2 regions of the Halomonas sp. AOP12-B1-6 genome follow, and region 2 is predicted to be linked to the other one. Evidence: predicted binding sites of a transcription regulator. Region 2 holds the regulator's gene; the other holds the start of a gene.
The links. Region 2 encodes sigma-54, which starts transcription at its own class of promoters, with help from an activator protein. Its sites were predicted from a motif close to TGGCACNNNNNTTGCTNT; they were not measured.
Positions count from the first base shown of each region.

Region 1: ACT3TR_RS07700 (P-II family nitrogen regulator) is a predicted target of sigma-54. The motif match lies at 4,565-4,582, and genes of this name have one in related genera.

Region 1 is NZ_JBQSYK010000002.1:521,035-528,836, forward strand. It holds gene ACT3TR_RS07675 (host attachment protein) at 1-288, shown strand, start outside; gene ACT3TR_RS07680 (LysR family transcriptional regulator) at 317-1,243, opposite strand; gene ACT3TR_RS07685 (ferredoxin--NADP reductase) at 1,410-2,186, shown strand; gene glnK (P-II family nitrogen regulator) at 2,338-2,676, opposite strand; gene ACT3TR_RS07695 (ammonium transporter) at 2,859-4,106, opposite strand; gene ACT3TR_RS07700 (P-II family nitrogen regulator) at 4,151-4,489, opposite strand; gene ACT3TR_RS07705 (accessory factor UbiK family protein) at 4,837-5,181, shown strand; gene ACT3TR_RS07710 (AraC family transcriptional regulator) at 5,381-6,295, shown strand; gene ACT3TR_RS07715 (TonB-dependent siderophore receptor) at 6,467-7,802, shown strand, end outside.
Region 2 is NZ_JBQSYK010000001.1:80,918-88,719, forward strand. It holds gene ACT3TR_RS00395 (KpsF/GutQ family sugar-phosphate isomerase) at 1-297, shown strand, start outside; gene ACT3TR_RS00400 (KdsC family phosphatase) at 345-887, shown strand; gene lptC (LPS export ABC transporter periplasmic protein LptC) at 888-1,457, shown strand; gene lptA (lipopolysaccharide transport periplasmic protein LptA) at 1,469-1,972, shown strand; gene lptB (LPS export ABC transporter ATP-binding protein) at 1,984-2,733, shown strand; gene ACT3TR_RS00420 (RNA polymerase factor sigma-54) at 2,857-4,269, shown strand; gene hpf (ribosome hibernation-promoting factor, HPF/YfiA family) at 4,429-4,737, shown strand; gene ACT3TR_RS00430 (PTS sugar transporter subunit IIA) at 4,742-5,212, shown strand; gene rapZ (RNase adapter RapZ) at 5,275-6,207, shown strand; gene ACT3TR_RS00440 (HPr family phosphocarrier protein) at 6,253-6,522, shown strand; gene pmbA (metalloprotease PmbA) at 6,536-7,802, opposite strand, start outside.

The DNA.
Region 1 (7,802 bases), on a different contig from region 2:
GATGTGCACGACTCTACCTCCACCACGTCACGCTCAGCTGGAGAAGAAGGCTCGGCCTCCAAGCACGAAAACGAGCTCTTTGCGAAAGAGGTTGCCAACCGCCTTTATAACGCCCGTGTGGATAACAGCATGGAGAAGCTCATCTTGGTGGCACCGCCCAAATTCTTAGGCCTGCTACGCGACAAAATCGATGGCCCCACTCAGAAATTGGTCATTCACTCACTCTCGAAAGATCTTAGTAAAGCGTCACTTGAAGATATCCAGGCTGCCGTCAGCGATTTACGCTAAGCGAACAGTTAAGCAATCATTTAAACGATTAAGGAATCGGCGGCAGCGAGATATCGTCGCTGCGTTTGGCACCGGCCGTCATCTCACGGCAGAGACGTAGAAACTCGCGCACGCCCGTCGTGAGGTATTTATGCCGGTGCCAGATAAACGTGAATTGGCGCTTTAAATCCAACTCCGGCGTGGGCAGCGGTACTAAGCTGCCGCGCCTAAAGGCATCGCGTAGCGCTAGGCGCGAAACGCAGCCAATGCCTAAACCCGACTCCACGGCACGCTTAATACCCTCAGTATGTTCAAGTTCCAGCAGGGTATTGAACCGGCTGCGCCGATGGCGGGCGGCGTGCTCGAGCGTCATACGCGTGCCGGAGCCCTCTTCGCGCATGATCCAGTCCTCACGCAACAGTTGCTCAAGCTCAAGATGCTCCAGGCCTGCCAGCGGGTGGCGCGGCGAGCAAAAGACACACAGCTCGTCTTCTACCCACGGCTGGCTGATGATCATGTCATCGTCGCACTGCCCCTCAATCAGCCCTAAATCCAGCGAGTGCTGGCGCACGCCTTCGATAATATGGCGGGTATTGCGCACCGCCAGGCGAACGCGGCTGCCGGGATGGCGCTGCATAAAGTCGCTGATTAAAAGAGTGGCCAAATAGTTACCTATCGTCAGCGTGGCCCCCACATCCAGCGACCCCACACCCTGCTGCCCGCGTAGCAGCTCTTCTATCTCTTCCCCGCGGTCTAGCAACGCGACGGCCTTGGGCAATAGCTGAAACCCCAACGCGTTGAGCTTTAAGCGCTTACCCACTCGGTCCAGCAGCTGGCAGTCAAACTGGCGCTCAAGTTCAGCCAGCGATGTACTGGTCGCTGACTGCGACATCACAAGCGCCCGCGCCGCCTGGGAAACGCTTTCATGCTGAGCTACCGCCACAAATACTTCCAATTGACGCAGGGTGTAGTGCATAAATCCGGCCTATATCTATTTTAAAGATAAGAGTTATCAATATAATTCGCTTAACAGATATATCACTATTCACTTAGAATTACCGGCAACATATTTAATCATTTTTATTCTTTTTAAGAATAACGCTGCGGCAGTTTAGTCACCGCATCGGTTAATGGAGATTCGCATGAGCAAGTTTGCCCTAGAAGAAGTCCTCAGCGTTCACCACTGGAACGACACGCTATTTAGTTTTCGCACCACGCGTGAGCGCAGCCTTCGCTTCAAAACGGGTCAGTTTGTAATGATCGGTCTGGAAGTCAACGGCAAGCCGTTAATGCGTGCTTACTCGATTGCCAGCCCCAACTATGAAGACCACCTAGAGTTCTTCAGCATCAAGGTGCCCGATGGCCCGTTAACGTCACGCCTGCAGCACTTAAAAGTGGGCGACCAGATTATGGTTAGCCGCAAGCCTACTGGCACCCTGGTCTGCGACGACCTATTGCCGGGCCGCAATCTGTATATGCTTTCTACCGGTACGGGTCTCGCGCCCTTTATGAGCCTGATCCAAGACCCTGAGGTTTACGAGCGCTATGAAAAAGTAGTGCTGATCCACGGCGTGCGTGAAGTCTCTGAATTGGCCTATGCCGACTTCATCACCAAAGAGCTACCGGCCCACGAGTATCTGGGCGAGGATATTGCTAAAAAGCTGGTTTACTACCCCACCGTCACCCGTGAAGAGTTTCACACTATGGGGCGCCTGACCGACCACATCCGTTCGGGCAAGCTGTTTGAAGATACCGGCCTGCCGCCCATTGATCCGCGTCAAGACCGCGCGATGATCTGCGGCAGTCCTGCGATGTTAGACGACACCAGCGCCTTACTTGATGAGCTGGGGCTGAATATTTCGCCGCGCATGGGCGAACCCGGCGACTACGTGATCGAGCGTGCCTTTGTAGAAAAGTAATATGTTGGCAAGTGGTGAATAGTGAATAGAAATAATTCTTTACGTCATCACTACTAGCTCATCAGCATTACGACAAAGCCCCTGATGGAGATGCTCCACAGGGGCTTTGTGCTGCTTATCACTCACGATTTACAAAGTGCTACTCAATCGTTTAAACCGCGTCTTTGCCCGTTTCACCGGTACGAATGCGAATGACCTGCTCTAGCGGCATGACAAAGATTTTCCCATCACCAATTTTACCCGTATTAGCGACCTGGGTAATGGCGTCAATGACCTGTTCCGCCATATCGTCGTCCACCGCGACTTCCAGCTTCACTTTAGGTAGGAAATCCACCACATACTCAGCGCCGCGATAAAGCTCGGTGTGGCCTTTCTGACGGCCAAAGCCCTTAACTTCCGTCACCGTAATGCCCTGTACGCCGATCTCGGAGAGAGACTCGCGCACGTCGTCTAACTTAAATGGCTTGATAATAGCAGTGATCAATTTCATTACGAGAATCCTCTCTAACTAGGTGGCCGTGATGGGCTTTGCTGTGCGGCGGCGGATGGCCCGCTAACGACCAGCATACACCGCTATGGGAGGAGAATAAAAAAGCCTCCCCAAAAGGGGAGGCCATGAGAACAACACTTGCTCATTTAGGCGCCTTGGAATTGCTTTTTGGCGCCACCTAATTATTTTTTAACACTAAACTCTGGGTAAGCTTCGAGACCACACTCAGCGATATCGACACCCTCATACTCTTCTTCTTCACTAACGCGCACGCCCATGATCGCTTTGAGAATAAGCCATACCACCAGGCTAGCAAGGAAGACCCAAGCAAAGATGCCCACAATGCCAATGATCTGGGCACTAAAGGTTGCATCGGCGTTGTTCAGCGGCACTGCTAACACGCCCCAGATACCGACCACACCATGAACCGAGATAGCACCGACAGGATCATCCAACTTCAGCTTGTCTAGTGTCACGATGGCAGCGACAACGATGATGCCGCCTATCGCGCCAATCATCGCCGCGCTCAAAGCAGAAGGAGAAAGCGGATCGGCAGTAATCGCCACAAGGCCCGCCAATGCACCGTTTAACGCCATGGTGAGGTCCGCTTTACGGAACCACAGTTTAGCCAGAATAAGCGCGGCAATGACGCCACCCGCAGCGGCCGCATTCGTGTTCACGAACACCTGTGCCACGTTGTTAGCGGAACCGATATCCGACATTTTTAGCTCTGAGCCACCGTTAAAGCCAAACCAGCCCATCCACAGAATCAGTGTGCCTAGCGCCGCCAGCGGCATGTTGGCACCGGGAATCGCATGAATCGAACCATCTTTACCGTATTTACCTTTACGTGGTCCTAGCACCAAGACACCAGCCAGCGCAGCGGCGGCCCCTGCCATGTGCACAATGCCCGAACCGGCATAGTCAGAGTAGCCCGCTTCAGCTAACCAACCACCGCCCCATGTCCAGTAGCCAGATACTGGATAGATCACCGCGGTCATGACAACCGCAAAGGCCAGGAATGCCCACAGTTTCATGCGTTCAGCCACCGCACCAGACACAATCGACATGGCCGTTGCGACAAACACAACCTGGAAGAAGAAGTCGGCTCGCATGGAGTAATACGGTGCATCGTCGCCACCTGCAGTGACGGCATCAACGCTGTTTTCGGCACCAATCAAGAAGCCCAGGTTTGGCAGGAAGCCACCGGCAGAGCTTGAGTACATGATGAAGTAGCCAACCAGCAGGTACATGGTGCAGGCAATAGCAAACAGCGCGATGTTTTTGGTTAGAATTTCTGCCGTGTTTTTCGAACGCACCATGCCCGCTTCAAGCATGGAGAAACCAGCGGCCATCCACATGACAAGCACGCCGCAAATTAAGAAGTAAAACGTATCGAGTGCGTAGCTAAGATCAGCCAATTCATTCATTGTTAGTTCCCCGTTGAACTAAAAAAGTACCTTGTGAGTGCGGTTTAAACGGCGTCTGCGCCGCGTTCACCGGTACGAATACGGATCACGTCTTCTAGCGGCGTCACAAAGACTTTGCCGTCGCCAATCTTGCCGCTGTTAGCAGCGTTACAGATCGCATCCAGTACGCCCTCTAAGCGATCATCGTCTACGGCCACTTCCACTTTCACTTTGGGTAAAAAGTCGACCACATACTCGGCACCGCGATACAGTTCGGTATGACCTTTCTGACGACCAAAGCCTTTTACTTCGGTAACGGTAATGCCCTGCACGCCGTTATCGGCGAGTGCTTCACGAACGTCGTCGAGCTTGAATGGCTTGATGATAGCGGTGATGAGTTTCATCCCGGATCTCCCCTGCTGGATAAGTCCTGCTAGATTAGTAGCGGCGCAGCCGCCAGAATAAGCACCTGAACCGTTAATGCGCATACTGTGCCAGCTGAATTTTTTTTATTTATAATCAGTCAATTAAAGCAATAAACAATGGTTTTAAATGACCGATTTTGCGTAAAACCATTACCGCAATAGGCCTAGCGCACCAAAAAAGAGCGTAAGCAAACATTGCCTGCCCTATTTAGATGCAAATCACCTACAAGACAGTAAACGCACGCGGCACATGCGAATTCGCCCACTGTTGCGTATCCTTACCGGTAAGCAATTACCTTTTATGTATGACTCATTAGGAGAGAGCCATGGCGCCTCAAGACCGTATTAGCCGACTGGCCCAGCAGATTGGCGACCGCTTACAGAACGCATCTCAAGCCCCGGAAGATATTCAAAAAGGCGTACAGCAAGTGGTTCGCAGCGCGTTTGATCGCCTGGAGCTGGTCTCACGCGAAGATTTCGATATTTTGATGGATGTCGTGCAGCGCACACGGACGCGTGTCGAAGCGCTGGAACGCCAGGTGGCAAACTTGGAAGCGGTGATTGAAACGCAGCAAGCCGCAGCGCCGTCACCCACGGCGCCTGTACAAGCGTCAGAACATTCTTCACAAGACGCGGCGGCCGTGAAAAAGCCTGCCGCTGGCGACGCGTAACACGACGATAAGTAATCCGTTGAGCGGCGGTCTGATGGCCGCCGCACAGCTCAACAACAGCAGAGGCTAGTAACATCTGCTAATTTCCAATAATGAGAACATTTATCATTGCGTTTTAGGCTGCCAATGATTACGATCACCGCCAATAACGATCTGTTCTCTGGATACTTCATGCAACGCTCCCTCATTGTAAGCACCGATGCCAACTCTCACATCGTTAACCCCGGCCACGCTTAGCCAGCTGGGGCATAAATTCGGCATCGACTACTTACACCCTGGGGAGGCGTCTGACTGCCCGCTTGCACACGGCAGCGTCAGCGATTTATCGCTGCCTCCTGCGCTGCACCTCACACTGTCGGATCTTGAGGTTCGTCATCGCTATCTCTCGCGCTCAACTCAGTCCGTGCCATGGTTTGTGTGTGTGGTTATGGATGGCCGTATTAATATCAGTCAAGGCCAGACGCAATTCACTATCGGTGCTGGCCAAGGGCTGTGCGCGCATTTCACCCCGCAGGCACCGCTGATTGTCGAACAGCCCGCTCAGGTGCGGCTGCGCACGCTAAATATTGCCGTTCTGGCAACCGCTCCTTATGCGCTACCCAGCGCACATGAGCCACAGCTGCGCACCTGGACACTGCCACCGGCGCTCTTTACACAGCTACTTGCCACAAGCGAACATCCGCTGGACGACTGGCGCCAGTCGCTGCTTTGGCATGGCCTTTCGCTACAGCTACTTGGCTATGGACTACCCACGCCGTCCCTCTTCAGCTTCCCACTGCCCCCCGGTCTTAAAGCGCGCGAGAACGAGCGACTCGCCCAGCTGCATGAAACCCTGTGCAACCACCCGATGGCCGAGTACTCACTTAAAGCGCTTGCGCGCAGCATGGCCATGAGCCAGAGCAGCCTGCGCCAAAAATTTCGCGACCGATACGGCTGCACCATCTTTGATCATTTACGCCGATGCCGCCTTCAAGAGGCCTATCGCCAATTAGAAAACGATCACAGCGTCCAACAGGTCGCCCACGCCTGCGGGTATTGCCACGCCACTAACTTTGCGACCGCCTTCAAGCGGCAGTTTGGTATCGCCCCAACGGCGGTCATTAGCCGCTGCTAATGGTTTACCTTGCCCGCAATGGGTCTCTTTGCTCAGCAAGTTCCTTCGCGACCCGCGTTTTTGTCATATCCAATAGCTTCTTTGTCATCGCGCATACCTTTCTCTAGCGATTAAGCGCAATAATTCTCATTAACATATTAGTTAATGGCTTCCTCTTTTAGGTATACCTACATGCTCTTCGCGCCTCATCGCTTCTCAAACGCTCCATTGTTCTTACGCTCCCCGCTAAGTGCCGCAATTATTGCCGTACTCGGCATCACATCCGCGAGTGCACAAGGGGCAACGCCGCTGGGCACAGTTACCATCACGGCACAGCAAGCCGCGACGAAGATAGAAACGCCGTTTATTGAGACGCCGCAAAGCGTTTCCACGATTACCCGTGAGCAAATGGATAATCGCGGGGTAAGCACGGTGCAGCGGGCCACAGACTACACGCCTGGCGTGTACTCCAACCAAGTGGGCGCCTCCAATCGCTTTGACTACCTTGTGCTACGCGGCTTTTCTGACGGCAGTTTAAGCAATACGTTTTTAGACGGCTTAAAAGTCATGGGAGATGCCAACTCGCATAGCAGTATGCGCATCGACCCGTGGTTTTTGGAAAGTATTGAGGTGGTGCGCGGCCCCGCATCGGTACTTTACGGGCGCGCCTCACCCGGCGGCGTGGTGGCCTTGAACAGCAAACGGCCCGAATTTGAACAAGGCGGTGAGCTGCGCTTTAGAGTGGGTAATAACAACCAGCGCAGCGCAGCGTTTGATGTCACCGGACCTATTGGCGCTGAGCAACGCGTAGCATTCCGCTTAACCGGTATTGCCAGCGCTGCTGATACTCAATTTGGTCCAACGGAAGAACAGCGCTACGCTATTGCGCCTCGACTAACCTGGGACATCACCGACGATACTAGCCTGACTGTCGAAGCCTACCTTCAGGACGAACCCGAAGGCGGCTACCACTCTGGCGTTCCTTATGAGGGCTCAGTGGTGCCGCGCAACGGGAGTAAAATCAGCAACAACTTCTTTGACGGCGAAGCAGACTACGATGCCTACGAGCGTACTCAGCGAATGGTCGGCTACTCGCTGGAACACCGCTTCAACGATCAAGTGACGGGCCGCCAGATGTTGCGCTATCTCAACTCTGACGTCGTGCTTAACCAAGCCTATGGCTTTGGCTGGACCTCACCGACCTCCAACGAATTGAATCGCTATTACTCCGGCAGTAACGAGTCCCTTGAAGCGGTGACGGTTGATAACCAGCTGGAAGCGCGCCTCAGCAGCGGTGTTGTCGATCACACACTGCTCTTCGGGGTCGATTATCAGCAGCGCGAAAATGACGTTTCATGGCCATCCGGCGCATTCCCTTCCCTGAATGCGTTCGAGCCAATCTACGGTAGCGACCCGCTCGCGTTTTACGACCCGATTCGTGAGCAGCATAAGATCGAACAAACCGGGGTTTATTTACAGGATCAGATCGCCGTGGATAACTGGCGTTTCACGCTGGGCGGGCGCTACG
Region 2 (7,802 bases):
ATTACCCGCCAAGGGCTGGGCTTTACCTGCGTGGTTGATAGTGACGGTCGTTTAGCCGGGGTATATACCGATGGCGACCTGCGGCGCACGCTGGATCAATACCACAACTTACGCGACGTCTTAGTCGATGATGTCATGACTCGGCCAGGTAAACGTATCGGCCCCGACATACTGGCAGCAGAGGCGGTACGCATTATGGAAGAGGGCCGAATTACCGCACTCGCGGTGGTTGATGAACAACAGCGCCCGGTTGGTGCCTTACATATGCATGACTTGCTTGTTAGCGGCGTTATTTAACGTATTTATCGCAAGATTTAGCGACTTCTTAAAAGAATGGAGGCTTTATGACCCTATCTGCAGCCCTACTTGATCGACTTCGCCGCGTTCGTCTATTGGCGTTAGATGTTGATGGCGTACTCACCGATGGTCGACTTTACTTTCAGGCTGACGGCATCGAAATTAAAGCCTTTCATACTCAGGATGGCCATGGTCTAAAGCTGCTTAAGCGAGTCGGCATCCACGTCGCGCTGATTACTGGCCGCGATTCGCCCATGGTTAGTCAACGTGCCGCAGCGCTGGGTATCGACCATGTCTTTCAAGGCTGCGAGGATAAGCTCGCCACCTTGCGCGGCCTGTGCCAGCGTTTGGATATAGAGCTAGAGCAAGTCGCCTATTGCGGCGATGATCTCCCCGACCTATCGGTTATCAAGCGCTGTGGTGTCGGCATTACCGTCCCCAATGCGCCGGACTATATGCACACTCATGCCGACTGGACAACGGAACGGCTTGGCGGGCACGGCGCGGTACGCGAAATTTGCGATACTCTGCTTGAAGCCCAAGGGCACTGGAGCGCAGTGCTCGACACTTACTTGCACGGCCGCACATAAATGCTTAAGCATCTTAAAACACGCCTAGGATTAACAGGGCTTTTTATCGCCTTGGGCGTGCTATTGGTGTGGCTTGGCCCAGGCGGGCCTCAAAAAACCGCTATCGACCCAGAAGCGCAGGCCCAAGAGCCAGGGCACGTCCTGGAGGATGCTGAAATCACTCTGTTTGGCGACAACGGTAACGTCTTGCAGTCATTAAAAACACCGCGCCTCATCCATACGCCGCAAAGCGGGGAAACCTGGTCTGAGAGCCCTCAGGCCACCCTGTATGACAGCGATGAGCGCCAGTGGCTAGCCAGTGCCGATGTGGGCACGCTTAATACCAATACGCAGTCCCTCGTTATGTCCGGCTCCGCGCGACTTATTGCGCCAGACGAAGGATGGCAGCTGGATACTGAAGAACTGCACTATGATGGCCTCACTCAACATGCATGGAGCGAGGCACCGGTATTACTGCAACAGCCGCCCCAGCAAATGAATGCTTCACATATGGATGTATGGTTAAACGATAGCCAGGTCCGCTTATCTGACGGTGTGCGCGGCACTCATCCACCGGCCACACAACGCTAACAGGAGTCGCCATGAAAGCACTTATCTACACCGCCCTTTTTGCGCTTGCCGTGCCGCTATCCGCGGCAGCCCAAACCAGCTCGTCTTCACAACAGGCCCCCGTGGAGGTCGAAGCCGACCGCCTAGATCTTGATCAGCGCGCGGGCACCGCCGTCTACACCGGGGATGTCAATATTCGCCAGGGCGAAATGCAGCTGCGCGGCGAACGAGTGGAAATTCAACGCAATGAGGCGGGCGAGCTTTCACGGGCAACGTCGACCGGTGAGCGTGCTTATTTGCGCCATCAGGCCGAAGGGCAAGAAGGCCCGACGGAAGGCTGGGCTCGGCGGATTATTTATCACGTCGCCGAACGCCGAGTGGAGCTCGTTGATCAAGCTGAATTGACACAGCAGGACGACAAATTTACCGGAGGTCGGCTTGAATATTTCATCGACCGTGAAGTGATTCAAGCGCGCTCAGACGTTGAAGGTAGCGAGCCGCAGCGTATACGCATGACTATTCAGCCTGAACAATAGAGAGTCTATCGATGGCAACTGCTGACAATGCGCCGATAAAAACACTATATGCCCACCACTTGGCAAAAAGTTACAAACGCCGCCGAGTGGTTAAAGATATTAACTTGGAAATCTCCCAAGGCAGCGTCGTTGGCTTACTCGGCCCTAACGGCGCGGGCAAAACCACGTCGTTTTATATGATTGTCGGGCTGGTCAAATCTGACGCCGGCAAAGTGGGTATTGACGACTTAGATTTAACTCGTGCTCCGATGCATGAGCGCGCAGCGGCAGGCATTGGCTACCTGCCCCAAGAAGCGTCTATTTTTCGCAAATTATCGGTTGCCGATAACATTATGGCGATATTAGAAACGCGCAAAGAGCTCGACCGCCCAGGTCGCGAAGAGCGCCTGGAGGCTCTGCTTGAAGATTTCCATATCACCCATATTCGCGACAACCTAGGCATGAGCCTCTCAGGGGGAGAGCGTCGCCGTGTAGAAATTGCCCGCTCGCTAGCGACCGAACCCGCCTTCATCTTGCTAGATGAGCCCTTTGCCGGGGTTGACCCCATTTCAGTGGGCGAGATTAAAACCATCATTCGCGCGCTGAAACAGCGCCACATTGGCGTTCTGATTACCGACCATAACGTCCGTGAAACGCTGGACATTTGCGATATCGCTTATATTGTCGGCGATGGCCATATCATCGCCAGCGGCCCCCCGGCATCTATCCTCACTAACCAGCAAGTCAGGGATGTTTATCTGGGCGCAGATTTTCGTCTGTAGGCTTATTTTTGCCCATAAATCCCGCCTTATAACGCTTTAACTACCAATGGCATGCTTATTGCACTTGCACCCAGCTCCCACTCGCACTAGGGTAAAGCATTCCGATTAACGAGTGGTTCTCAAATGGTCATGAAAGCTTCTCTTCAACTGCGCATTGGGACACAGCTGACCATGACACCTCAGCTGCAGCAGGCTATCGCCCTGCTGCAGCTATCGACTCTGGATCTTCGTCAGGAAATTCAGCAGGCCTTAGATGCCAACCCCATGCTGGAACAGGAAGATGAGTTCGGTGAAGAGGCCGTAAGCGAGCCTAAAGAGGAGGAGTGGTCAGAGAGCATTCCCACCGAGCTTTCCGTTGATAGCGACTGGTCGGACACCTATCAAGACATTGGCGGCACTGGCAGCAGCAGCGAGGGCCCTGATTTTGAGCGCCAGGCTGCCGAACAGAGCCTTCATGGCCACCTATTGTGGCAACTCGCCATGACCGATTTTAGTGTGCGTGAACAGCTGGTTTCCGAGAGCCTCATTGATGCACTAGATGCCAACGGCTATTTGACCCAGCCGCTTAATGATATTCGTGAAGGGCTACGCGCCCAGGGCATTGATAGCCTTAGCCAGCGCGAAGTCGAAACGACATTATTAAAACTGCAGCAATTCGAGCCCACCGGTATTTTTGCCCGCGACCTGCGTGAATGCTTGATGCTGCAGCTCGCCGCCCTGCCAGATGATACGCCACTGCTAGTGCCTGCTCGTAGGCTAGTGCGTCAGTTTCTTGAAGCGCTCAGCAAAGATGACATGCGCTTACTCAAGCGACGCTTAGGACTCGATGACGAGCAGCTAGCCGATGTCATCCAGCTAATTCGCAGCCTAGATCCACGCCCAGGCAGCGCTTATGGCGTGACCAACGACAGCTACATCACGCCCGACCTGGTGGTGCGTCATGATAATGAAGGCTGGCATTTAGAGCTCAATCAGGACGCCCTGCCTCGGTTAAGAATCCAACCTGATTACGCCAGCCTGATAAAGCGTGCGGACAAAAGTCAGGATAATCAGTTTTTGAAAGAACACCTGCAGGAAGCGCGCTGGTTAATTAAAAGCCTTTCGAGTCGTAACGACACGCTGCTGCGAGTGGGCCGTGAAATCATTACCCGTCAAATCGGCTTTCTCGAACATGGCGAAGAATCCATGAAACCGCTGATTTTGGCCGATATAGCCGCAGCCGTTGAAATGCATGAATCAACGATTTCACGGGTGACAACGCAGAAATATATTCATACGCCGCGTGGCGTGTTCGAGCTGAAATACTTTTTCTCTAGCCAAGTGAGTGGCCAGGATGGCGACAGCCACTCCAGTACCGCGATCCGCGCCCGCCTGAAAAAGCTGGTTCACGAAGAAGCGCCCAGCAAACCGCTTTCTGATAGCCGCTTAGTGACATTATTAGAAGAAGGTGGCATTCAAGTTGCAAGGCGTACGGTAGCCAAATATCGTGAAGCCATGGGCATTCCCTCTTCCAGTGAGCGGCGCCGTTTGCGCTAGGATCTGCCAGGTTGCAGCGAAACTCTCGACAAGGGCTTTGCAACGGGGCAAAAAGGGTTACAATCAAAAGGGCTACATATCTAAGTACTAAGTACAGTCCCTAAGTACGGTTCCTAAGCACGGTTCCTAAGTACAGTCCGATAGATAAGGAGTACGTCAATGCAAGTAAATATCACTGGTCATCACGTAGAACTGACTGACGCCTTGCGTGACTATGTTAATGAAAAGCTTGAACGTGTTGAGCGTCATTACGACAATATAACCACTGTGCAGGTCACCCTATCGGTGGAGAAAGAACGCCAACAGGCAGCCTGCACACTGCATGCAGCAGGCGCTGACTTACATGCAGAAGCCCTAGACAGTGATATGTATGCCGCTATCGATGCGCTAGCGGACAAAATTGATCGTCAACTCGTTAAACATAAGGAAAAAGCACAAGCTCGCGCCCAAGGCGCAGGTGTGCGTTAATTCAATGACGTTGGAAACCATACTCCCCCCAGAGCGCGTTCTTTTCGACGTCCCTGGGGGCAGCAAAAAAAGGGTGCTGGAATTTTTCAGCACCTTTATCGCCCAAAATACGCCCAGTTTAGATAGCCAAGAAGTGTTCAGTCGCTTAATCGGCCGAGAACGCTTAGGTAGCACAGGGATTGGTAACGGCGTGGCTATTCCACATGCCCGCAGCCCTCACTGCTCTACGCCTATTGCTGGTTTTTTAAAACTCTCAGAAGCGATTGATTTTGATGCTATCGACGGCGACCCCGTTGATCTAGTGTTTGTGCTGCTCGTACCGGAACAAGCGGATGACACACACCTCTCTTTGCTAGGCCAAGTAGCCACCATCATGAATGATGCGGATACTCGCCAGCGGCTACGCAAAGCAGGCAGTCAGCGCGAACTACTCGACCTCATTACAGCTAAAATTCGTGAGCATTCAGCGGATTAAGCGACAATCAATGACCATCAAGTCCCTATTTAAGCCGTTGGATTAACGCGAAGAGAAACTCTATGCAACTGGTCATCATTAGCGGTCGTTCTGGGTCTGGCAAATCTATCGCCTTACAGGCGTTGGAAGACCTAGGCTACTACGCGATTGATAACCTTCCCGTCATGCTGCTGGGGTCACTGGTCGACGAATTACGCGACCAGAGTGATCGTACCCATCTGGCGGTCAGCATTGATGCACGCAACTTACCGGGGGCTCTTGAACGCCTGCCCTCGCTATTACAAGAGTTGCGCCAGCGCACCATTGATTTCCAAGTTATCTACCTAACCACTGATGCCCGAATTCTTCTAGAGCGTTACTCCGCCACACGCCGCCGACATCCGTTGACGCGCAATAGTGAAATGACCCTTGAAGAGGCTATCAATAAAGAAGAAGAGACCCTGCATGACATACGTGATCTAGCCGATCTATTGATCGACACATCGCGACTGTCAGTACACGACCTACGCCGCCGGATTACTGACCAGGTGGCTCACCAGCAGTGCGACCAGTTGACGTTGACGTTTGAATCGTTCGGTTATAAGCGTGGGGTACCCTTGGATGCTGACCTCGTCTTCGACGTGCGCTGCCTGCCCAATCCTTACTGGGACCCAACGCTGCGACAATCGACAGGCCGTGACGCCAACATCGTTGCCTTCTTAAAAGGCTATCCCGTTGTGGATGCCATGAGTAACGATATCCAGGCATGGCTTGAGCGCTGGTTACCGGCTTATCAGAATAGCCAACGTAGCTACATGACCGTTGCTATTGGCTGCACCGGTGGTCAACATCGCTCTGTCTATATGGTGGAGCAGCTAGCAAAAAGCTTAGCGGCTCGTGTGGGCGAAGTTCAATTGCGCCACCGCGAGCTAGGCCTGCAATATACGCTGAGCGAACAGCCCCCAACGCCGTTGACCAGTCTCTCCTCGACCAGCGATCAATTACCAACGACTTAAGCACGTCTATTGATTAATGACACCACTCGGCGAAAAGGAACCAGGGTGCCAGAAAGAACACTCACACTCACCAATCAACGCGGACTACATGCCCGCGCGGCGACGAAACTAGTTAAATGCGGCCAACAGTTCACGGCTAATATACGTGTCTATAAGCAGCAGCAGGCTGCCGATGCCGCTAATATTATGTCGCTATTAATGCTCGCCGCCCCGTGCGGTACTGAGCTAGCTATACACGCCGAGGGCGACGACGCAGAACAGGCGCTTGATGCGATTCAAGCGCTGTTCGAGGCTCGCTTTGAGGAAGATCAGTAGCCATTTACGCCGATTAGTTACCGGCTACTGTCATCGCATCAATCAACCAGCTACCCGTGTGCACGCTGCCACGGGTATCGGTATCATCACCAATGCCCACTAGGCCCGCGAACATCCGCTCCAGATTACCAGCGATCGTAAACTCTTCGATCGGGTATTGAACCTTACCGTTCTCGACCCAAAAGCCGGCCGCCCCACGGGAGTAATCGCCGGTAACGCCATTAACGCCCTGGCCCATCAGCTCCGTCACCCAAATACCTTTCCCCATCTCTTGCAGCAGTGCTTCGCGAGGCTTCAGCGGTGCTGTCAGGCGTACATTGCGCGCCCCACCAGCATTGCCCGTGGTCTGCATACCCATCCGCCTAGCGCTGTAGGAAGACAGCATATAGCTTTCGATACGCCCCTCATCGATAAAGCGATTATTGCGCGTTTGCACCCCTTCGCCATCAAACGGTGAGCTCGCGGTAGCGCCCACTTCCATGGGTCGCTCTTCAAGGCTAAACCAGTCAGGAAAGAGCACAGTACCAAGCCGATCACATAAAAAAGATGACTGGCGATACAACGCTCCACCGGCGATACCGCCCAACAAATGCCCGATCAAACCACCGGATAACGACGGATCAAACAGCACTGGAAAGGTCCCCGTGGGCGGACGCTGAGCACCCAGCCTACGCAGCGTACGTGCGGCGGCTTCACGCCCCACGTCAGCGGGGTCACGCAGTGCTCTGGGATCACGCGCAGAGGTATAGTCGTAGTCACGCTGCATGCCGCCGTCATCTTGAGCAATCAGCATGCATGATAGTGAATGGCTACTGCCTTTTTGAGTGCCTAAAAAACCATGGCTATTGGCATAAACGCGCACCCCTTCACCGCTGGACAGCGAGGCACCATCCGACTGAGAAATACCTTCCACGTCACGCCCCGCCTGCTCGCAGGCAAGCGCTAATTCAATCGCTTCATCCGTGGTAAGCGCCCAAGGATAGTGCACTTTCAAATCGGGCAGCTCGCTTGCCATCAGCGCCGCATCGGCTAGCCCTGCGGCGGGATCTTCACCAGTATATCGAGCAATCGCCAACGCTTTCTCTACGGCGGCCTGAATCGACGCGCTGCTGGCATCTGTAGATGAAGCGCTACCCTTACGCTGTCCTACGTAAAGCGTCACGGCAATACCCTGGTCTCGGGATAGCTCAACCGTCTCAACTTCGCCCAGACGCACGCTCACGCCTATACCCTGATCCACGCTTGCGCCCACTTCGGCGGCATCTGCGCCCATACGTTTT